4 regions of the Mameliella sp. AT18 genome follow, and region 1 is predicted to be linked to each of the others. Evidence: riboswitches for the same ligand, from Rfam matches in the RefSeq annotation. Region 1 holds a riboswitch; each other region holds the start of a gene.

Region 1 (5,488 bases):
CCCGGGCCAGCAGGCGTTCGAAGATCAGCCTGTCCTCGTCGGCCTTGAGGTTGAGTGCGATGCTTTTCTTGCCGTGGTTGATGGCGGCGAAATAGGCGGATTTCCCATCCTTGAACGGTGGAAAGGCACGGGTGTCGTCACCGCCTTTCGGGGTTTCGACCTTGATCACCTGTGCCCCCATGTCCGCCAGGGTCATCGTGCAGAAAGGGCCGGCAAGGACATGTGTCAGGTCAAGAATGACGTATCCGGCAAGAGGGGCGGTCATGGGCGGGTCCTGTTCTGGGTCGGGTGCTCTGCACCACACAAGCGCGACAAGGCGTTGACGGCAAGGCCTGTGATCGGGGCTGCGCGATCCTTTGCGGGGGCGCGGCGGATTTGATGCGGATTTCAGCCTAGGGTCGTGGCAGCCCGGCGTGAAAGACGAAGCCCAGCAGGTTCATCAGCAACTGCGCGGCCAGGATCGAGGTGCTGCCGGTCGGATCGTAGTCCGGGGCGACCTCGACCAAGTCGATGCCGACGACCGGGTGGGACTTCACTGCGTTTTGCAGGATCTCCAGCACCTCGTAGTAGAGAAAGCCGCCGTGGCTGGGCGTGCCGGTCCCCGGAGCGATCGAGGGGCAGAAGGCGTCGATGTCGATGGTGATGTAGATCGGCACACCTTCGGGCAGGCGGGCGGCAGTGGCTTCGGGACCCAGCTTGCGCGCTTGCCGGACCGACAGGATGTCGGAGCCCCGGGCGCGGGCGTCCTCGTAGCCCTCGCGCGCAGTGGACGAGACGTTGCGGATACCCAGCTGGGTCAGCCCGGTGACCCAGGGTTTTTCCGCCGCGCGCCGCATCGGATTGCCGTGCCCCCGCGTGACGCCATGCCGTTCATCGACGAAATCCAGGTGCGCGTCGATCTGCAGGACATGGAAGGGCGCGCGTCCCTCGTAGGCCTCGATGCAGGGGATATTGATCGAATGGTCGCCGCCGATGGTGACGGGCAGGGCGCCCGCCGCCAGGGCGGCCTCGACGCCGCGGCGGATATTGGCGTGGCTGGTCACGGTGTCGGTGTGGACGATGTCGGCATCGCCCATGTCGACCAGCCGCACACCGTCCAGGTAGGTCACGTCGTCCTCGTGGTCATAGGCGCCCGCGTGGCCAAAGCTGAACAGGGTCGAGGCTTCTCGCACGCCGCGCGGGCCGAACCGTGCCCCTGCGCGCCATTGTGTGCCCGCGTCGAAAGGGGCGCCAAGGATTGCCGCATCGGCCTGCAGGCTGGACCAGTCGGGCTGGTAGGGGGCCCTGGCAAAGGTGCAGATGCCGGTGAACGGAAGGTTCAGCCGACCGGATTCGTAACCGTGACTCATGAGGTTCTCCTTGATTGGCGCCAGCCTAGTCGGAGGGGCGCGCGCAACAAGGGGCAATGCGCGTCGAGGGTTGAATAATCGTTAAGGTTGAAAAGTTCCTCTTGAGTACACGTTGCAATGCCTTACCCTGCGTAATGTGGATACAATCTTTGATTGCACTGGAGGGACTGAAATGAACTCGTTGAACAAGAGTCGGCCGTTGTTGGCCCTGGCGCTGGCAGGGCTGCCGCTGACGGCCCTGGCGCAGGACTATGGCGTCGACATGCCTGCGGAACCCGCGCCGGGTGTCCGCTTCCCGACGCCCGAGGCCGAGATCGACGCCTGGATCCGGGCGGAGCCGCAAAACAGTGACGCGATCCATGCCCACGCCTGGGGGATCTGGGCCGGACTGACGAAACCAGTCGAGGGGGAGGGCGCCTATGCCCGGCTGACCTATCAAACATGGCTGACCAAGGCGGATGTGATCGACGTCTTCACCGGCGAGTCACCCGTAGATCAGTTCCGGCTGGGCGAATCGAACCAGATGTTCAAGCACGGGCTGGTGGACGGTTTCCTGGCCAACGCCGCGCAGGAAAAGAAGGACGGGACCGAGCCGGTGAAAAATGCCGCGGGGATCATCGTTAATACAGACGTGTTGGAAAACGTGGCCTACAGCCCGCCCTCGGCGCAATACCTGCTGGACACCGGCACGGGCAAGCCCGAGGTGCTGGACCGGCTGCTGGAACAGGGAGACAAGGTGCGCTTTCCCGATGCGGCGGTGAACGTCAAGCCGGTCTACAAGCTGATCACCGATGATCGCATCACCGAGTGGACCGGCGCGGATGGCCAGACCCGCAGGCTGTACGCCTTTACCGCCTGGCCCGGAGAGCCGGACCTGGCCAACTGGACACCTGACATGAAGCAGGGCGGCTATCCAGAGACGCTCTGGCAGCAATGCGTCTATGTCGATCTCGACCTCGAGGGGCCGACGACTTCGACCGGGGTCGACGTGAACTGCAAGAGCCCATCCGAAGGGAACATCTATTCCGTCGATGATTTTATCGCCGTGGACCTGAAAAAAGAGGATGCAGCCTTCGTCAACAAGTCGACGGGGGACAGCAGCGACCTGACCGACGGAGAGACCTCTATCGCTCTGCTGGTGGCCATGCATGTCACCTCTCGCGAGACGACGCAGTGGACCTGGCAGACCTTCTGGTGGGAGGCGGACGCCGCCCGGCCCAACACGCCCTCCAGCGCAGCGGTGGCATCGGCCCGGCCCGATACGTTGACCACACAGGCGGCGCATTACGCGATGGCGCCGGCCTATTCGATGCTGGTGCCGGCCCAGCCGCTAGTCGGCGGCAAGAACGTCGGCGCGCTGGTGACGGCCTTCAATCCCTACCTGGAGGCCGGTTTCGGCACGCCGGTCATCGGGATCACCGAGACGGTGCAGATCCCGGACGGCGCGGGTGGCTGGACCACGACGACGACCGATATGGGGATCCAGACCAACTGCATGACCTGCCACGGCCTTGCGGCCTGGGGTGGACGTGGCACGGGCTATGCCGCGAATTTCTACGTCCCGCGCGATTACTGGGTGTTCGACACGGCGCTGGACGTGGATTTCGCCTGGTCGGTGCAGGCCATTGGCGAGGCGGTCGAGAAGGCGGAAAAGAAAAAGGCCGACGCGGCGTCAGAGTGACCGGGTCTTGACCGTCATGGATCGTTGCAGGCGCCCCTTTGGGCGCCTGTTTCGCGTTCCGGGGACAGGATCGGCGATTGCCCCGCCGGCCCGCCTGTCGCATTCTGCGACCGTCAGGTGCCCCGTGAGGGGAGAATCGGGAAGCCGGTGCAAGACCGGCGCGGGCCCGCCGCTGTAAGGGGGATGGAGCGGACAGATGCCACTGGGGACAACCCCGGGAAGGCGTCCGCCCCGGCATACCCCAAGCCAGAAGACCGGCCTGACGACATCGACCGGCGCCTTGGACAGCGTCCGGTCATTGTCATTTTGCGGAGCCGAAGAATGCCCGATTCCCCAGTTGCGCCCGAAAAAGCGCGCAAGTTTGCCGCCTGCGAGCGCCAGGCGCTTTATGACGTCATCAACGCGCGCCGGGATGTGCGCAACGAATTCCTGCCCGATCCGATCTGCCCCGCGATGCTGCGCCGCGTGCTGGAGGCCGCCCACGCGGCACCTTCGGTTGGCTTCATGCAGCCCTGGAACTTTCTCCTGATCCGCGATCCGGCCCGTCGGCGCGCGGTTCACGCCGCCTTTGAACAGGCCAATGCCGAGGCCGAGGCCATGTTCGATGGCGAGAAGCGAAGCCAATATGCCGCGCTGAAACTCGAAGGCATCCTGAAGGCGCCGCTGAACATCGCCGTGACCTGTGACCGGACACGCGGGGGCAAGGTGGTGCTGGGGCGCACGCACAACCGCGACATGGACCTGTATTCCACGGTTTGCGCGGTGCAGAACCTCTGGCTGGCGGCGCGGGCCGAGGGACTGGGCGTCGGCTGGGTCAGCATCTTTCGACAAGAGGACCTGCGGGCGTTGTTGAACTTGCCCGACCATGTCGAGGTTGTCGCCTATCTTTGCGTCGGTCATATCGAAGAATCCTTTGCCCAGCCGGAACTGCAAGCGCGGGGCTGGCGCCGCCGTCTGGATCTGGATGACTTGATCATGGAAGACCGGTGGCCGGGTACGCATGGGGCAGGGGGGTGAGACGCGGTGCCGCGCGCTCTTTCCTTTCCCCGCTGCCCGTGCGATAGGGACGCGCCAACCGATCCCTCCCAAGGAGTGCCCCAATGGAGATTCGCGAGGCCCTGACCTTCGATGACGTCCTGCTTGTTCCCGCGGCCTCGAGCGTGTTGCCGTCGACGGCAGACACACGGACGCAAGTGACCAAGTCGATTGCGTTGAACATTCCCCTTCTGAGTTCCGCGATGGACACCGTCACCGAAAGCCGGATGGCGATCACGATGGCGCAGGCCGGCGGCATCGGGGTGATCCACAAGAACCTCGGGATCGAGGAGCAGGCGCGCGAAGTGCGGCGGGTCAAGCGGTTCGAGAGCGGCATCGTCTACAACCCCGTCACCCTGCGCCCGGACCAGACCCTGGGCGACGCGCGGATGCTGACCGAACGCTACGGCTTCACCGGGTTCCCGGTGATCGACGAGTCGCATCGCGTCGTCGGCATCGTCACCAACCGCGACATGCGCTTTGCCGAGAATGACGGCACGCCGGTCCACGCGATGATGACCCGTGACAACCTGGCGATCCTGACCGAACCGGCGGACCGCGAGGAAGCCATCAACCTGATGAAGGCGCGGCGGATCGAAAAGCTGCTGGTGACCGACAAGGACGGCAAGCTGACCGGGCTTCTGACCCTGAAGGACACGGAAAAGGCGGTGTTGAACCCCACCGCCTGCAAGGACGGCCTGGGCCGCCTGCGGGTGGCGGCGGCGACCGGTGTGGGCGATTCTGGCTATGAACGCTCGCAGGCGCTGGTGGATGCGCAGGTCGACATCATCGTGGTCGACACGGCGCATGGCCATTCCGCCGGAGTGCTGGAGGCGGTCGAGCGTGCCAAGCTGCTGTCGAACGAGGTGCAGGTGATCGCGGGCAACGTCGCGACGGCGGATGCCGCGCGCGCCCTGATCGACGCGGGCGCGGATGCGGTCAAGGTGGGGATCGGGCCGGGTTCGATCTGCACGACGCGGATGGTGGCCGGTGTTGGCGTGCCGCAGCTGACTGCGATCATGGAATGCGCCGCGGCGGCAGGCGACGTGCCGGTGATTGCCGATGGCGGCATCAAGTTCTCGGGCGATTTCGCCAAGGCAATCGCGGCGGGCGCCTCCTGCGCGATGGTCGGCTCCATGATCGCCGGAACGGATGAAAGCCCGGGCGAGGTGATCCTCTACCAGGGCCGGTCGTTCAAGGCCTATCGCGGCATGGGCAGCCTGGGCGCGATGGCGCGCGGCTCTGCTGACCGCTATTTCCAGAAGGACGCCGCCAGCGACAAGCTGGTCCCCGAGGGGATCGAGGGGCAGGTGCCCTACAAGGGCCCGGCGGGCGTGGTGCTGCACCAGCTGGTCGGCGGGTTGCGCGCTGCGATGGGCTATACCGGCTGTGCCACGGTCGAAGAGATGCGCCGCAACTGCAC
Region 2 (5,488 bases), on a different contig from region 1:
GACCCTTCTGCCACGCAGACGGCAACAAGGACCGGCCCACCGCCCCGAATCGCAACGAGGCCCGCGCAAGCGCCTATGCTGTCGCGACCCAAAGACGGATCCGACGGATGCCCCTGCCCCTTCGCCGTATCGCCGCCCTTACGATGCTGCTGGTCTTTTGCCTGATGCTGCCCCGCGCGCTGGCAGCACAACCGGAGGGGCATACCGGCTGGCCCGGCGACTGGCAGACGTTCTGGTCCTCCGGAGAGGCCTTTCTGCTACTGCAACAACGCGGCGACGCGGTCAGCGGCACCTACCAGCCCGGCGACGGCACGGTCACCGGCACAACGCGCGACGGCGTCCTGCGCGGCACATGGTCCGAGGGTGGGGAAAGCGGCGACTTCATCTTTGTGCTGTCGGCGGACGGGCAGAGCTTTGCCGGGCGTTTCGGGTCAGGCGACTGGTGGAACGGGCATCGCGCCGCGATCGCCCAGCAACAACGCCCCACCTGGTTCAGCGGCGCCACTCCGCAGGCCACGCTGCGCAGCATCCTCGCCGCGGGCAATGACGCCATCTACCACGGGCGCGAAGGCCAGGTGCGCTGGATCGAACCCCTGCTGACCTACGATGGCCCGGAGGGGGACTCGTCGGACCGGGAACGACGGCGGCGCGCGCTCTGGCACATTCTCGATATCTCGACCTTCCGGCTTTGGGATGCACCGGTCCCGCGTGTCGGGGCAGAACCTGGCGAGACGCTGGCCTTCGAGATCAGTCCGGCAGGCACAAGCGCCGACCACAGCCTGCGGTTCCGCCTGGGCGCCGAGGGACTGTGGCAGCTGGTCGTCCCGCCCGCCGTGATCCTGCAGGCAGATCTGGAACGATTGATTGATGCCCGGGGGCACGACACGCTTGAGGCGCTCGAACGGGCGCGGGCCGGCAGTCCGCGCATGGTGATGATGGACTTCCTCCTGGGCGCCAAGGACTGGGACGGCACGGGCGATACCCGCGCACTGCGGGCGCTGAACCTTGATCACGTCCCGCGTCAGTTGCGCCGGATCGAGGGCGCGCTGATGGCCGATTACCTGCGCCAGAGCATCGACCGGATCGGCTTTATCTACTGGCAGGAGATTCCCGACGATCCCAACCGCCCCCTGCCCTATGTCTATTATCGCCATCCGGTCGGCGACATCACCATCGCACCAACGGACATCCTCGACGGCGAGGGGCGCCCCGTGGAGCGGCGCTGGCGTTTCTCGCGCGAGACGATGGCAGAGCTGCCAGACATCTACGCGGCCCTCGAAAAGATGCCCCTTGCTCCCGGCCTGACCACGCCGCCGCCCCTGTCACAGTTCTTTGCCACGCGGCAGGCGGTCCTTGCGCGTGCCGGCTGGCTGCAGGCCGAGGCCTGGGGACTGGAGACCTGGCAATGGCTGGGGGTCCTGACGTACCTGGGTGTCATGGCGCTGGTGCTGATGGCGGGATGGGCCGTCGCGCGCCGACTGGCAGGGCAGGATTCCTGGCAGGGACGCCTTGTAGGACAGTTGGCCGGCCCGGTCGGATTGATGGCCGCCGCCCTTCTGTTCCTTGACGCCAGCGAGCGGTTGGGCCTGACGTTGCGGGCTTTCGGCGCGGTGTCGGGCTTGTCCGCGATGCTGCTGATCCTGGCCAGCGCCGCGCTGGCCTACCGTGTCGTCTCGCTGATCTTTGGCGCGCTTATGGCCAAGGCGACCCAGACCCGTGCCTACACGGACGAAATCGTGCTGTCGCTGGCCCAGGGGCTGATGAAACTGTTGATCGTCGTCGGGGCGGTGATCGGCTGCGCCGATGTTGCCGGACTGCCGTACGAAGGGGTCCTGACCGGTCTGGGGATCGGTGGCGTGGCCCTGGCCTTTGCCGCACGCGAAACCGTGTCCAACATCATCGGCGGCGCGATCCTTCTGTCGGACCGCCCCTTCCGCAAGGGCGACCTGGTCGAGGCAGCCAACACGCTGGCCGTGATCGAGACGGTGGGTCTGCGGTCGACGCGCCTGCGCAAGCTGGACGACACCCTGATGATCGTGCCCAACGCCCAGCTTTCGGACCAGGTGATATCCAACTGGGGCAGCCGTCGGAGGCGTCGCGTGCTGATGAAGATCGGCCTCACCTACGAAACTCCGCGTGCGCAACTGGAACAGTTCGTGGCGCGGCTGATGGAGATCTACCGCGATCAGCCTGAGGCCGAGACAGACAATGTGACCATCGGCATCAAGTCGCTTGGCCCCCACAGCATCGACATCGAGCTATGGGGGCATTTCCGCGTCTTCAGCTACGAGGCGCAGATCGCCGCGCAACAGGCGCTGATCCTCGACATCCTGTCCCTGGCCAAAGAGTTGGGCGTCAGCTTTGCCTACCCGACGCAGACCGTGCACCTGACCCCGGACAATGGCGCGGTCCCGACCACGGCATAGACAGCGGCCAGTGGCTCCGGTCAGATCGACAACCGCCGTTTCCGGGCGCCTCCGCGCCTTTGCGGCTGCGGCAAGGGCAGGTCCAGCGGCACCGCCGGGCGCCGGATGGATTGGTGCAGCAGGTCGCAGAACACCGCCACCGCCGGATCCGTGCCGGCAAAGGGCTGGGCCCGCATCCAGGCACGCACAGCTTCTTCCTCGTAGCTTGCGCAGCCCGGCAGGCTGCCAAGCCATTGCATGTAGCCCATGCTTGCCAGTTCCCGGGCCCGTTCCGGTGTTTCGGCCCGTGTCTGTAAAAGGGTCAGCACCCGTTCGATCGTCATCGCGCCCTCCGCGCAAAGCTGGGGCGGGGATCATGGATCGGCGGCAGGACGGGCGGCAGGTTGCCATTCGTCTTTCGCGTCTCCGGGGCACCCCGCCCGGGTTGAGTGGCTTGGGCGCAGGGCGCCCGGCGATGGCAGGTCTCCTGACTTGCGGGTCAAGGCGCAGTCCCGAACCTTCCCGGGCCGTGCGGCCCAGTGGTCACTTCGGGATGGCTCGCCGCTTACAGTTGCGGGGGCAGTCGCGGATTTGGGGCATGGCCCCGCACCGCGTTCCCTTTTCAGACCGCGCGGACGCGGTCACCATCACCGGCCAAAGTGGCGCAGCATCTTGCCGCGGTCAAGCGGTTCGCGCCCCGGACCATCGCTTGTGCCAGAGCGTCGCAGGCGACAGACTGCGGGCGTGGGCCAGATCACCGTCAAACAGCTCGAAGCCTTCGTGCAGGTGGCCCATCTGGCCAGTTTCCACCGCGCGGCGGAACGGCTGAACACCACGCAGCCCAATATCTCGACCCGGATTTCGGCGCTTGAATCGCTGCTGGGGCTGCGCCTTTTCAACCGCGATGCCGGGTCACTCCGGCTGACGCCGACGGGCCGCACGATGCTGCCCTGTGCGCGGGCCGTGCTGACCGCGATGGACGGCTTCGTGGCCGCCGCCGGAGAGGATCATCTGTTCGAGGGCGCGCTGCGCCTCGGCGTGCCAGAGATGATCGTGCACAGCTGGCTGGGTCCGTTCCTGCGCGCCCTCAAGGACCGGTTTCCGGCCATCGACGTGGAACTGACCGTGGACCTCTCGGCCAACCTTTCGCCGTCGCTTTTTAGCCGGGGCTGGACCTGACGCCGCAAAGCGGGCCGTTCGGGCGGCAGATCTCGGGCGGCGTGGACCTTGGCGAGTTCCCGCAGGTCTGGGTCGCGGCGCCGGGGCTGGGCTTGCAGGGCCACGCGTTGAGCCTGCGCGACATCGCGCGGCACCCGGTGCTGACCCATGCGCACGGCACCCTGCCCATCGAGCAGTTGCGCGACTAGATCGCGACCGGGCGGCTGGTGCCGCTGCGTTACCTCTGGGTGCCGGACCCACTGCGATTTCGCGCACGCTACGACGCGGGGCTGGCGCCGTCCTATGTCGTCCGGGCGGCGGAACTGGTGCAAGAGGTGGCCCGGGCGCATCTGGCGGCGGCCGAGGATCAGGAAAAGCGATCCTCTTGATCCGATCAAATAATTGGATTGCATTGCGGTGGCTCGCTAGGCTTCCCGGTATCGCTGACAGGAGCCTTTCATGCCCGAACCGCTTTACCGCCTTGGCGTCGACATCGGCGGCACCTTTACCGACGTGGTGCTGGAAGGACCGGAGGGACTGACCTCAACCAAGGTGCTGACCACCTACGCCGCTCCGGAAGAGGCCATTGTCGAGGGGCTGCACCGGGTCTGTGACCTGGCGGGCGTGGAGCCCGGGCGGATTTCACAGGTGATCCACGGCACGACGCTGGCCACAAATGCCCTGATCGAACGGCGGGGCGCGAAAACCGCGTTGGTCACGACCGAGGGCTTTCGCGACGTGATCGAAATGCGCACCGAAAGCCGGTTCGAGCAATACGACCTGAACCTCGTGCTGCCCGAGCCTCTCCTGCCCCGCAACCGGCGATACACGCTGCGCGAACGCATGGACGCGGATGGCGGCGTGCTGATCCCGCTGGACCGGGCCGAGGTCGAGGCGTTGGCCGGCAGGCTGCGCGCGGGGGGCTATGACGGTGTCGCCGTGGGCCTTTTGCACGCCTACGCCAACGACGCGCATGAACGCATGGCGGCGGAGATACTGGCCGAAAAGCTGCCCGGCGTGGATGTCTCGCTCTCCTCCGAGGTCTCGCCGCAGATGCGCGAGTATGAGCGTTTCAACACCACCATCGCCAATGCCTATATCCGCCCGCTGATGGCGTCCTACCTTGGCCGCCTGAAGGACCGGCTGGCGCATGAGGGCGCCGATTGCCCGGTATTCCTGATGCATTCGGGGGGCGGCATCCTCTCGCTGGAGATGGCGGCGAGATTCCCGGTGCGGCTGGTGGAAAGCGGCCCCGCCGGCGGCGCGATCTTTGCCGCCGAGATCGCGGCACGGCACGGGCTGGACAAGGTGTTGAGTTTCGACATGGGCGGGACGACGGCCAAGATCTGCCTAATCCGCGACATGGCACCCAAGACGGCGCGGGTTTTCGAGGTGGCGCGCAGTTACCGGTTCAAGAAGGGGTCCGGGATGCCAATCTCGATCCCGGTGATCGACATGGTCGAAATCGGCGCCGGCGGCGGGTCGCTGGCCTCGGTGGATGCGATGAACCAGATCCGCGTCGGCCCGGAAAGCGCCGGGTCCGAACCCGGCCCGGCCTGTTACGGGCGCGACGGGACGCGGCCCGCCGTGACCGATGCGGACCTTGTCCTGGGCAAGCTGGACCCTGCGAATTTCGCCGGGGGGGCCATCGCGCTGCACCCGGACCGCGCAGAGGCGGCGCTACAGACAGAGATCGGCGAAACGCTGGAGATGGACGCGCTGGAGGCCGCCTATGGGCTGGCTGAGGTGGTGGACGAGAACATGGCCAATGCCGCCCGCGTGCACGCGGTGGAAAACGGCGAGGACCTGAGCCGCTACACGATGATCGCCTTTGGCGGCGCGGCCCCACTGCATGCTGCGCGGCTGTGTGAGAAACTGGGGGTTTCGCGTTGCCTTGTGCCGCAAGGCGCGGGCGTCGGTTCTGC
Region 3 (5,216 bases), on a different contig from region 1:
AGGGTCACGAGGCGTTTCTCGCCGCCCGACAGTTTATGCGTGACACGGTCGCGCAGGTGCAGCAGGTCGAGCACCATGAGGGTCTGTTCGACCACGGCCAGCGCCTCGTCCCGGCTCTTGCCCAGGTTCAGGGGGCCAAAGGCCACGTCCTCGGCCACGGTGGGACAGAACAGCTGATCGTCGGGGTCCTGGAACACCAGCCCGATGCGGCGGCGGACCTCGTGGAAGTCCTTTTCGCGGCTGCGGGCCCGGTCGAAGATGGTGACCGTGCCAGAGGTGGGCCGTTGCAGCCCGAGGATCATCCGCAGAAGCGTCGACTTGCCGGCGCCGTTGGGGCCGGTCAGGGACAGCCGCTCGCCGGGGCCAAGGCGCATCGAGGCGCCGTTCAGCACCGGGGGCTGGCCGGGATAGGCAAAGTGCAGATCGTCCAGTTCGATCATCGCAGCGTCAATTCCAGTGTCAGCAGCAGGGTGAAGGTGCCGAAGAGAACCAGCGCAAAGAGCGCGTCGGCACGGGTACAGCGGAACTCTTGCAAAAGCACGATCCGGCCCGAGAATCCACGGCATTTCATCGCGCCCAGCAGGCGTTCGGAACGCTCGATGGCGCGCACCATCATCATCCCGACCAGGTAGCCGAAGCTGCGGTAGCTGTGCCAGTTGGTGCCGGGGCGAAAGCCGCGCACCTTCATCGCGGCGCGCAGGCGCAGGTATTCCTGGCGCAGCACCTCGACGTAGCGGATAGTGAACATCATCAGGTGCACCAGGGTTTCCGGGGTCTTCAGGCGGTAGAGCGCGTGGCCCAGCGTCACCGGCTCCATCGTGCCGACGAGGGTGATGAGGGCGAGGACCACGGCATTGGCGGTCAGGCCGATCTGGATGGCGCGGGCAAACCCCTGCCAGGAGGCAGGATAGCCCCAGAGGGTGAAGATCGGGTCGCCGGGCACGGTGAAGGGCAGGAGCAGCAGCATGAAGAGGATGAACCCGTCGACCATCGCGACACGTTTCAGCGTCCTTGCCGGGGGCAGGCGCGACAGCGCCAGCAGGGTCAGGGACAGGGCCAGCGCGGCGGTCAGCGCGACCAGGTTGTCCAGCGCCACCACGAAGACGCCATAGGCGATGGCGGACAGGATGCGCACGCGCGGGTCCAGCGCGGCGATGGGGCCGGGGCCGCGGCGGGGGCCGTCACCGGGCAGGGCGGCGCTGGTGTTCGACAGGATATGCGTCACGCCCCGGCCTGCGATTTGAGCTGGCGCCGGGCGGCGATGTAGAAACCCAGCCCGAACAGCCCGAGGATATAGCCCATGCCGCCTAGGATGGTCTGCAGGTCGTTCTTTTCGCGGTAGGCGGCGATCTCGCGGCGCAGGGGGCGCATCTCGTCGCGGACGATGCGGGCGATCTCGGTGCGGTCGGCATCCGAAAGCGCGAGGCCGGGGGCGGCGGGTGCCGTCGTGGGGGCGGGCGCCGCAGGTTCCGGCGCGGCGACGCCAAGGATGCGGGCGACCTCTTCGGCAGGCATGGTCACATTGGCCAGGTGCCCGGCGCCGAGGTCCGAGCGGAAGGTATGGGCGACGGGTTCGGTCGGCGCGAAGATGAAAAACCCGTCGGCGTCGGTCACGGTCTCACCCAGCAGCGTGCCGTCGGGACCATAGACCTCGACCGGCTGGTCGGTGGCCATGTCGCCGTTGGAAAAGCCGATTTCGCCCTCGATGGCGCTGCCAGAGGGGAAGACGGCGGCGATGACCTTGTGTGCCAGTGCCGGGACGGGCAGGGCCAGCAGGCAGAGGACAAGCGCCAGCCGGATCATGCCTCGGCCTCCTTCATCGACAGGAAAAGGTCCGGTTTGACCTTGCGCGCCAGCAGGACCGCAAAGCCGGTCAACAGGCCCTCGATGACCATGATCGGCAGGTGGGCGACAAAGACAAGGTGCGCGACGGCGAGGAATTCGTCGCCCGAGAACATCAGCGAGAGGGCCACGAAGAGCGTCGTCAGGGCGGTGGCGCAGGCCCCGCCGATGCCGCCCCAGATCGCCGCCCCGACAGGACCGCCGCGCAGGATCAGCGGGCGGAAGACCAGCCCGACGAGGACCGCCGCAAGGGCAATGTTGACGGTGTTCACGCCCAGCACGGTCAGCCCGCCAAAGCCGAAAAAGACCGCCTGCAGCACCAGGCCGACGAACAGCGCCGGGAAGGCGGCCCAGCCGAGGATCAGCCCGGCCAGACCGTTGAGGATGAGATGCACCGACGACGGACCCACGGGCACATGGATCAGCGAGGTCACGAAGAAACTGGCCGAGAGCACGCCTGCCGCCGGGATACGGTCCAGCGGCAGGGCGCGCAGACCCAGGGCAATGCCGCCCGCCGCCGCCACGGCGCCGCCGATGACGACCGGGTTCGAGAGGGCTCCGTCGACGATGTGCATCTTGGGTTACTCCAGTTCCCAGGCGCGGATCCAGAGGACTGCGTCCTGGCTCAGCTCCTTGCCCTCATGCTCGGTCGCCGGACCGGACCCGAGGGCGGCAAAGCCCCAGTACCCGGCCTTGGGGATGCCGAAGGTGAAATAGCCGTTGGCGTCCGAGATCGCCACGACGGCCCCTCCGGGCGGCGGGCTGGCCACGGGGGCGGTGGCGGCGGATCCGTCCATGTCCGGTTCGGCCGCCATGTACTCGATCTCGATTTCCGCGCCGGCGACGGGTTCACCATCGGCCAGCACCTGCCCGGTGAAGGTGGACCCGGCGATGATGTTGTAGGGCTTGTTCAGGGGCAGGATCTCGGTGGGCAGGCCCACGGGCGCCATCCAGTCGGTCGGCAGCGTGTTGCGGTTCAGCACGGACTTGGTGAACTGCTGGATGTACTTGTCCTCGGATTCCTCGAAATAGGGCTGGGGCACCGTCACCAGCACATAGTCGCCAGACCGTTTCACCGGGACCGAACCCAGGAAGGCGGCAGCGGAATTGCTGGCGCCGGTAAAGGTGATCGGCTGCAACGTGTCCATCAGGTCGGTCTTTTCGCCGCGATGGATGACATAGAACTCCTGCGGGCGCTCCAGGTCCATAACATGGCCGTTTTCGAAGGGGTGCCAGAACACCAGCTTGACCGGCACGTCACCGGGACGGTCGATCAGCGCGTCGGTGGTGTATTCCAGCAGGAAATGCGCGGGTGCCGCCGTGGGCAACGCCAGGAGCGCGCCAACAAGGGCCTGTTTTCCGAGGGTAAAAAAAGTCACTGATATCGTCCTTGTCCAGTCTGCGCCATCCCCGGCGCAATGCGGTGGAGACGTGGGACAAGGCGGCCGGGGTCCGAACAGGACACAGGCCAGACGCTCACCCCGACGTCCGGTGGAGCCGTGGCCATCTGGGCCGCGGGTGTCCGGCAGGTCTCCTGACTCGCGGGTCGTTGCCTGGGCCTGCCTTCCCGGATTGCTCCAGTGGCGTCTTGGCCCGGCTCTCCGCTTACAGTTGCGGGGGCAGTTGCCGGATTGGCGCGGATGCGCCGCACGGCATTCCCTCTTTCCCCCGGAAAGTCGCCTTTCCGGGACCGGTCACGGTTCTGTGTGTGACAGGTTCGCCAATGCGGGGCAATGGTCAAAGTGACATGCGCGGTCCCTCGTTCGGGTAGTTGGTTGACGGAACCGAGTCGGTGGCGGATAGCTGTCACAAAGCCGCTATCGCTAACGGGAGGACTGGGGCATGAAACGGTCACGCATCAACGCCATCATGACGGAGGCGGACGAGATGATCCGTCGCCACGGGTTCACCCTGCCGCCCTTTGCGCAATGGTCGCCAGAGGCCTTCGTGGCGCAGGCGGGCGCGGCGCGGCATGTCATCGACTCTCGTTGTGGTTGGGACATCACCGACTATGGCGCCGGGCGCTATGACGAGATGGGGCTGTTCCTGTTCACCCTGCGCAACGGGCTGCTGTCGGACCTGACCTCGGGGCGGGGGATGTGCTACGCGGAAAAGCTGCTGATCTCGAAACAGGACCAGCTTTCGCCGATGCACACCCATGTCATCAAGGCCGAGGACATCATCAACCGGGGCGGCGCGACACTGGTGGTGGAGCTGTACGGATCTGACGACCAGGGCAATTTTGCCGAGGATCGCGGCGGCACCGTGATGTGTGACGGGATCGTGCACGACTATGTGGCGGGCGAAAAGCTGCAACTGGCGCCGGGCGAAAGCGTGACCCTGCGGCCCGGCGACTGGCACGCCTTCTGGGGCGAGGGCGGCGACGTGCTGATCGGCGAGGTCAGCACCGTGAACGACGACGAGACCGACAACATCTTTCGTGAACCGATCGGGCGCTTTTCCGACATCGAAGAGGACGAGGCGCCGCTGCACCTGCTGGTCAGCGACTACAAGGCCTGGCTGGGGGCCTGAGGCCGGGACTTGCCAATGCGGGAGGCGGGCGCCACTCTGCGCCCGTCGGCAAGAGGGGGCAGGACATGCTGAGACGGGCACTAGGACAGGGCGGGCCGGAGGTATCGGCGCTGGGCATCGGGGCGATGTCCTTTGCGGGCTTTTACGGCGCGGTGAGCGAGGACGAGAGCCACGCGGTGCTGGATGCGGCGCTGGACGCCGGGGTCGATCACATCGACACCTCGAACGTCTATGGCATGGGCAAATCCGAAGAGATCATCGGCAGCTTCCTGAAACGCTACGCGGGCAAGGGCGGCACCCCGTTCCGCATCGCCACCAAGGCCGGGATCACCCGCGACCCGGACACGGGCGCGCGCATTTTCGACAATACCGCCGCCCACCTTGAAGCGGAGCTGGACAAGAGCCTGCAACGGCTGGGGCTGGAGCGGGTCGACCTGTTCTACGTCCACCGCCGCGATCCCCGGATCGAGATCGAGGAGGTGACGGAGTCGCTGGCGGCGCTGATCCGCAAGGGCAAGATCGCCTCTTTCGGCTATTCCGAGATCGCCCCCACCAGCCTGCGCCGCGCCGCCGCCGTGCATCCGGTGGCCGCCGTGCAATCGGAGTATTCATTGCAGACGCGCCTGCCCGAGATGGGCCTGTTGCAGGCCTGCGAAGAGCTGGGCACCGCGCTGGTTGCCTTTTCGCCGGTGGGGCGGGCGCTCTTGTCCGATACGCCGCCGACGCCGGAACGGGTGGCGGCGGCGGCGTTCCTCAAGGTCAATCCGCGCTTCATCGGCGGCAACCTGGAACGCAACATCGCCGCCAGCCACGGCTTGCGCGACCTGGCCGCAGAGGCGGGT
Region 4 (5,488 bases), on a different contig from region 1:
CATCCATCCGGACGATGCCGCGGCACGCGAGATCACCACGGGCGATCTGCTGCGGGTCTTCAACGCACGCGGCGCGTGCCGCGCCCGGGCGTCTGTATCAAGCGACATCAATCCGGGGGTCGTGGCCCTGCCGACAGGGGCATGGTTCGGGGCCCCGGGCGGCAACATCGACCCTGACGGCAACCCCAATGTGCTGACGCTGGATGTGGGCACCTCCCGCCTTGGACAGGGATGCAGCGCCCATTCTGCCCTGGTGCAGGTCGCGCGTCTGTCGTGATCGCGGACAAGGGCCCGGACTGGCAAGATACCGTGGACGGGCAAAGCGGTTTGCCCGCCCTCTGGTCCCGCCGAAGGGTCAGACCGGCCCGGTGACGTCCAGCGACGTGCCGCGAAACTGAGCATCCACCCTGTAGTGGGTCATGAGCATGTCGCGGCTCAACAGGGTCGCAGGCGCTCCGCTGGCCACGATCCTGCCGGACTGCATCAGGTAGACCTTGTGGCAATAGCGCATCGCAAGCGTCAGGTCATGCAGGCACATCAGCACGGTCCGCCCCCGGCGCCGGACCTCGTCCAGCAGCACCAGCTGATAGTGCAGGTCCAGGTGATTGGTCGGTTCGTCCAGCACGTAGACCTGCGGATCGCAGGCCAGGAGCTGGGCAAAGTAGCAGCGCTGCAGCTCTCCGCCGGACAGCCGCTCGGCGGATTGGTCCGCCTTGTCGGTCAAGCCGACGATCCCCAGCGCCTCGTCGAGGCGCCTCCGGATTTCGCCCCGTCCCAGGCCTTTCGCCTCAAGCCCGATTTCCACGATGTCCCGGGGCGTCAATCCCGCCAGCAACCCCGCGCTTTGCACAAGGGCGCCCAGCACCTGCGCCCATTCCACGTGGCTATGGCAGTCCATCTCCCTGCCAAAGGCCTCAATCCGCCCCGAAGCTGGCCGCGTGGCCCGGTAGAGCGTGCGTAATAGCGTTGTCTTGCCGGCGCCGTTCGGTCCCAGCAAGCCGTGGATTTCCCCTTTGGGCACGCTCAGGGATGCGTCCTGTACAACGCCCCTGCCCTCGACAGAGACGCTGAGGTTCCGGATGCAAAGGGCAGCATCCCGGCAAACAGGGTCATGCAACACGACGGATCCCCCGCAGGATAAGGATGAAGGGCGGTGCCGCGAACAGCGCCAGCAACACCCCAAGCGGCAGTTCCTCGGGCGCCAGAAGCACCCGGCACAGCAGATCGACGGCGATCAGGACCACCGCGCCAAGGGCCATCGTCAGGGGCAGCAGCACCCGGTGCCGGGCACCGGTCAGCAGCCGCGCCATATGCGGCACGATCAGGCCCACGAAACCGACGATGCCCGCCACCGATACCGCCAGCCCGGTCAAGAGCACCGTCGCCACGAAGATCAACAACCGGATGCGGCCGATGCGAAACCCAAGCGCCTGCGCCCGTTCCTCGCCCAGCAGGGTCGCGTCCAGCGCGTTTGCGTTGCGCAGCGCGACCGCCCCAACCACGACAAGACTCAGGCCCAGCATCGGCACCTCATGCCAGTGCGTGCCCGCCGCCGTCCCCATCAGCCAGCCCATCGCGTTGCGGGTGGCGTGCGGATCACCGACATAGAGGAAAAAGGCCGTCAGCGACTGGAACATCAGCGACACGGCGACACCTGCAAGGATCACCACCAGAGGGTCGGGCATCCTGCCGCGTCTCTGCGACAGGCCAATGGTCATGACAAAAGCCAGCGCCGCCCCGAGAAAGGCGATGAGCGGCACGCCAAGCCGGTCGGTCATGCCCGTGGGCAGCCAGATGATCGCCGCCACCGCAGCGGCCGAGGCGCCCGACGACAGCCCCATCAAGTAAGGGTCCGCCATCGGATTGCGCAGGGCCGTCTGCATCAACGCCCCTGCCAGGGCCAGCCCGGCCCCGATCAGCCCCACCGCCAGGACGCGAGGGATTCGCCACTGCCAGACGATCAGGGACAGTCCGCGCGGGGCGGTCTCATCCCGCATCAGGATGGCAAACCGGTCGGCCCAGGAGATCTGGGCCGTGCCCCAAAGGACACCGGCCAGGGCCACGAACAGCAGCCCCCCAAGGGTCGCGACCAACAGGATCGGAAATCGGGCGGGCACTTAGTCCAATGCCTTGAGCTGCGCATTCACACGCTCGACCCCATCGGCGAAGCGCATGCCAAGCAGGGTCTCCGAGAAGGGCACGACCACGTAGCGACCGTTCCTGACCGCCGACAGCTCTGCCAGTACCGGATCGTTTTCCAGGTAGGCCCGTTTGTCCGCAGCGGTGGACCAATCCGCCTCGATCAGCAGGATCACCTCGGGATCGGCGGCGACGACGCGTTCCCACGAAAGGTCGATCCAGGTGCCCTGAACCTCGGAACTGATGCTGTGCAGGCCGGCGGTACGGGCCAGCAGCGCCGGGCCGCCGCAACAGCCGATGGAATAGGGCGTATCCGTCCCGCTGTCATAGATGAACGCGGTCCGACCGCCGCCCGCCGGGTCATTCTGAACCGCGTCGATGCGCGCCCGGGTTTCGGCGATCAGCGCGTCGGCACGGTCCGCCACGCCAAAGATGTCACCGATCACCTCGATGTCGCGCAGGATCGGGGCCTGTGTCAGGGGAACGTCCTTCGGATGCGCATCCTTGCAGGAGGCATCGGCCAGGTAGGTGCCCACCCCAAGGTCATGCCACTTTTGCGCGGCACCCAGGTTGTCCTCGGAAAAGGCGGACCCGAATCCCGCGAACAGGAAGTCAGGCTCTTGCGCAAGGACGACCTCGGCGGCGGGGTATTTCTCTGCCAGCACGGGCACGCTGTCATAGGCCGCTCGCCATTGCTCGGGGATGGCGTCGTCCATGTAGGCGGTTCCGACTATCCGATCCTGCAGGCCAAGCGCCAGCATGACCTCGGTGGCCTGCTGGTTGAGCGTGATCGCCCGGCTGGGGGGCGCGTCATAGGTAAAGGACGCGCCGCAGCTTTCGACAGTCACCGGGTCCGCCACAGCAGCTCCGGCGGCCATTGCAAGGACGAAACTGAGTTTAAACGGGTTCATGGGTATCTCCGGTCCTGTGAATCAAAAGATGTCGGGGGAGTGCGCCGGCGCCGATCGCCTTGGTGACGACCGCGCGGACATCGGCCACGTCGGTCACCCGGTACCAATGGCCTTCGGGGTAGTGCACGATCACCGGGCCGGCGTTGCAGGGAAACAGGCAACCGGTCGTCGTCACGAGGCAGTCGGCGCTGACGCCCGCCCGGCGCAGTTCGTCCTTGAGAACATCGGCCAGATGAGGCGCGTCCTTGAGGTGGCAACGCGGACCGGCACAGACCAGCAGGTGATGGCGAAACTCCGGCGGCGCATCCCAGCCCTTGCCCAACTCGCCGTCCGGCAAAGGGGCGATGCGCGATGCCGGGACCCGCGCCCGCGCGGCATTCCGCACCAAGCCGGCGTCTTCCTCTGCCGGGCGCGCAAAAAACAGCTCGGGCGCCGCTTCGCCGCGCTTGTGCAACCAGCTTGCCGCCGCCCCGGGCAGCCACCGTTCCAGGCTTTGTGAAAACGGCAAGCCGATGGGCCGCAGCTGAATCCGGTTGGCGCCCTCGGCGGCCAGGGCGTCCAGCACCCGCCAGAGGTTCTGCCCCTCGCCTTCGAGACGCAGGGCGACCGCATGGCACGGGGCTTCCTGAACCAGAGCATCGGCCAGCTTGCGGAACCGGGTGGCGCTGACGTAACTCGCTGAAATCAGGAATACATATGCGTCCATGCCCAGCCCTCGTTCAGAGGAAACAGGCAAGCGCACGGGACCGGGCACTGTGGAACTGTCATCTTGTCCTCCTCGGGCCCGCCGCCCGATTGGTTGCGATCAATTGATGGCAGGTCTCCTGACTCGCGGATCAAAGCGCGCCGTCCCTTCCCGGATCGCAGTCGATCCAGTGGATTGACGGGTTGCTCACCGCTTACAGTTGCGGGGGCAGTCACGGAATTGAGAGAGGTCTCTCGCACCGTGTTCCCTTTTCAGCCGCTCCGGGGTTGACCCGAACGCAGCACCATCGCCGCAACTCGTGACATGGAAAACCATCACTGTCCAGAACCTTCGCCGCCCCGTCGCGGAAACCGGCCGGCAGTCATGTCCCTGCGCACGGCAGGGTCGCCGTCGCTGTCACGGGGACGATTTTCGCGGTGAACCGCCCTGCGTTCCGAAGATGTCTGATCTGGAGGTTCGCGCCATCCTCGGTCAAGTAGGGAGCGCGAGTCAGGCAGCAGTGGACCCTTTCATGATCAAGGATTTTTCGTTTTCGGCGCTCAACATGGGGGTGTTGGCCACCTTCGTCGGCTACGCCGCCTCCTTTGCGATCGTTCTGGCCGGGCTGACGGCAATGGGCGCCTCGGAGACCCAGGCCGCGACCGGCCTGTTCTTTGCGACCATCGGCATGGGGATCTGCAGTATCTGGCTGCCCATCGTCACGCGCACCCCCGCCGCGGTTGCCTGGTCGACACCCGGCGCCGCCTTTCTTGCGGCAACGGCGATGCTGGCCGGAGGGTTCGGCGAGGCGGTAGGTGCCCTGATCATCTGCGCCCTGCTGATCGTCCTGACAGGGGTCATCCCCGGCCTGGGGCGCGCCGTCGCGGCAATCCCCAAGCCGATTGCAAGCGCGCTGCTGGCGGGGGTCCTGCTGAAGCTCTGTCTTGCGCCGGCGCTTGCGCTCGGGAACCTGCCTCTGCTGGTCCTGCCCATCGTCGTGGCCTGGGTCGTGGGCCTGGCCTGGAATCGCCTGGCCGCGATGCCGCTTGCGGTGGCGGCCTTTGTCCTGGTGCTGTTCCTGGGGGTCGACCCGTCAGCACATCCCGACGCGTCTGCGATCACCTGGGGCCCGGTGCTCGATATCGTGCCGCCCAGCTTTTCCCCGCTCTCGGCAATCTCTGTGGCCTTGCCGCTCTACCTGATCACGATGGCGGGGCAGAATATTCCGGGCTTCGCGGTGCTCGAACTGAACGGCTATGGCGTCAACCGCCCCTTCCTGCTGCGCAGCACCGGCATCGTCAGCCTGCTCATCGCCCCTTTCGGCGCGATCCCGGTCAACATGTCGGCGATCACCGCCTCGATGATGGCCGGAGAGGACGCCGGGCGCGACCCGTCCGGCCGTTACTGGGCGGCCATTATCTCGGGTGTCTGCTATGTCGCGCTCGCCTTTGCCGCGACAGGTGTCACCGCGATGGCCAGCATTGCGCCGACAGAGGTCATCACCGCCGTTGCCGGTCTGGCGCTGATACCCGCCTTTGTTGCCGCGACAACCGCCGCGTTTTCCCGCGCGGACCAGCTGGAGGCCCCTGCCCTGACCTTCCTGATCGCTGGCAGCGGCATGTCGATGTTGGGGATCAGCGGCGCATTCTGGGGGGTCCTTGCAGGCGTCGCCATCTGGGGTTTGAAGGCGTTTTTGCAGCGAGAGCCGGCCGTCAAGCAGTAACCGGGAAGGCATAACCGCCCCGACGACGAC

What was found. A riboswitch is a leader RNA that binds a small molecule or an ion and turns the genes downstream of it on or off. The one in region 1 is predicted to bind cobalamin.
Region 2: linked by a shared signal. The riboswitch ahead of PVW46_RS23745 (hypothetical protein) and the one ahead of bluB (5,6-dimethylbenzimidazole synthase) in region 1 are both predicted to bind cobalamin.
Region 3: linked by a shared signal. The riboswitch ahead of PVW46_RS14410 (DUF4198 domain-containing protein) and the one ahead of bluB (5,6-dimethylbenzimidazole synthase) in region 1 are both predicted to bind cobalamin.
Region 4: linked by a shared signal. The riboswitch ahead of PVW46_RS04480 ((2Fe-2S) ferredoxin domain-containing protein) and the one ahead of bluB (5,6-dimethylbenzimidazole synthase) in region 1 are both predicted to bind cobalamin.

What each region holds. Positions count from the first base shown of each region.
Region 1 is NZ_JARAMO010000082.1:14,333-19,820, forward strand. Features, by position in the region: gene PVW46_RS11205 (CaiB/BaiF CoA transferase family protein) at 1-265, opposite strand, end outside; gene PVW46_RS11210 (agmatinase) at 393-1,349, opposite strand; gene PVW46_RS11215 (hypothetical protein) at 1,522-3,030, shown strand; cobalamin riboswitch at 3,129-3,307, shown strand; gene bluB (5,6-dimethylbenzimidazole synthase) at 3,352-4,047, shown strand; gene guaB (IMP dehydrogenase) at 4,131-5,488, shown strand, end outside.
Region 2 is NZ_JARAMO010000291.1:23,296-28,783, reverse strand. Features, by position in the region: gene PVW46_RS23750 (mechanosensitive ion channel family protein) at 108-2,426, shown strand; gene PVW46_RS23745 (hypothetical protein) at 2,447-2,749, opposite strand; cobalamin riboswitch at 2,866-3,069, opposite strand; gene PVW46_RS23740 (LysR family transcriptional regulator) at 3,150-3,584, shown strand; gene PVW46_RS23735 (hypothetical protein) at 3,626-3,772, shown strand; gene PVW46_RS23730 (hypothetical protein) at 3,791-3,952, shown strand; gene PVW46_RS23725 (hydantoinase/oxoprolinase family protein) at 4,023-5,488, shown strand, end outside.
Region 3 is NZ_JARAMO010000153.1:403-5,618, reverse strand. Features, by position in the region: partial or broken gene PVW46_RS14430 (energy-coupling factor ABC transporter ATP-binding protein) at 1-440, opposite strand, end outside; gene cbiQ (cobalt ECF transporter T component CbiQ) at 437-1,225, opposite strand; gene PVW46_RS14420 (NikL family nickel/cobalt ECF transporter subunit) at 1,222-1,803, opposite strand; gene cbiM (cobalt transporter CbiM) at 1,800-2,417, opposite strand; gene PVW46_RS14410 (DUF4198 domain-containing protein) at 2,424-3,221, opposite strand; cobalamin riboswitch at 3,350-3,552, opposite strand; gene PVW46_RS14405 (D-lyxose/D-mannose family sugar isomerase) at 3,685-4,374, shown strand; gene PVW46_RS14400 (aldo/keto reductase) at 4,440-5,216, shown strand, end outside.
Region 4 is NZ_JARAMO010000035.1:12,374-17,861, forward strand. Features, by position in the region: gene PVW46_RS04460 (molybdopterin-dependent oxidoreductase) at 1-277, shown strand, start outside; gene PVW46_RS04465 (ABC transporter ATP-binding protein) at 356-1,120, opposite strand; gene PVW46_RS04470 (FecCD family ABC transporter permease) at 1,110-2,117, opposite strand; gene PVW46_RS04475 (ABC transporter substrate-binding protein) at 2,118-3,050, opposite strand; gene PVW46_RS04480 ((2Fe-2S) ferredoxin domain-containing protein) at 3,037-3,756, opposite strand; cobalamin riboswitch at 3,848-4,059, opposite strand; gene PVW46_RS04485 (benzoate/H(+) symporter BenE family transporter) at 4,268-5,458, shown strand.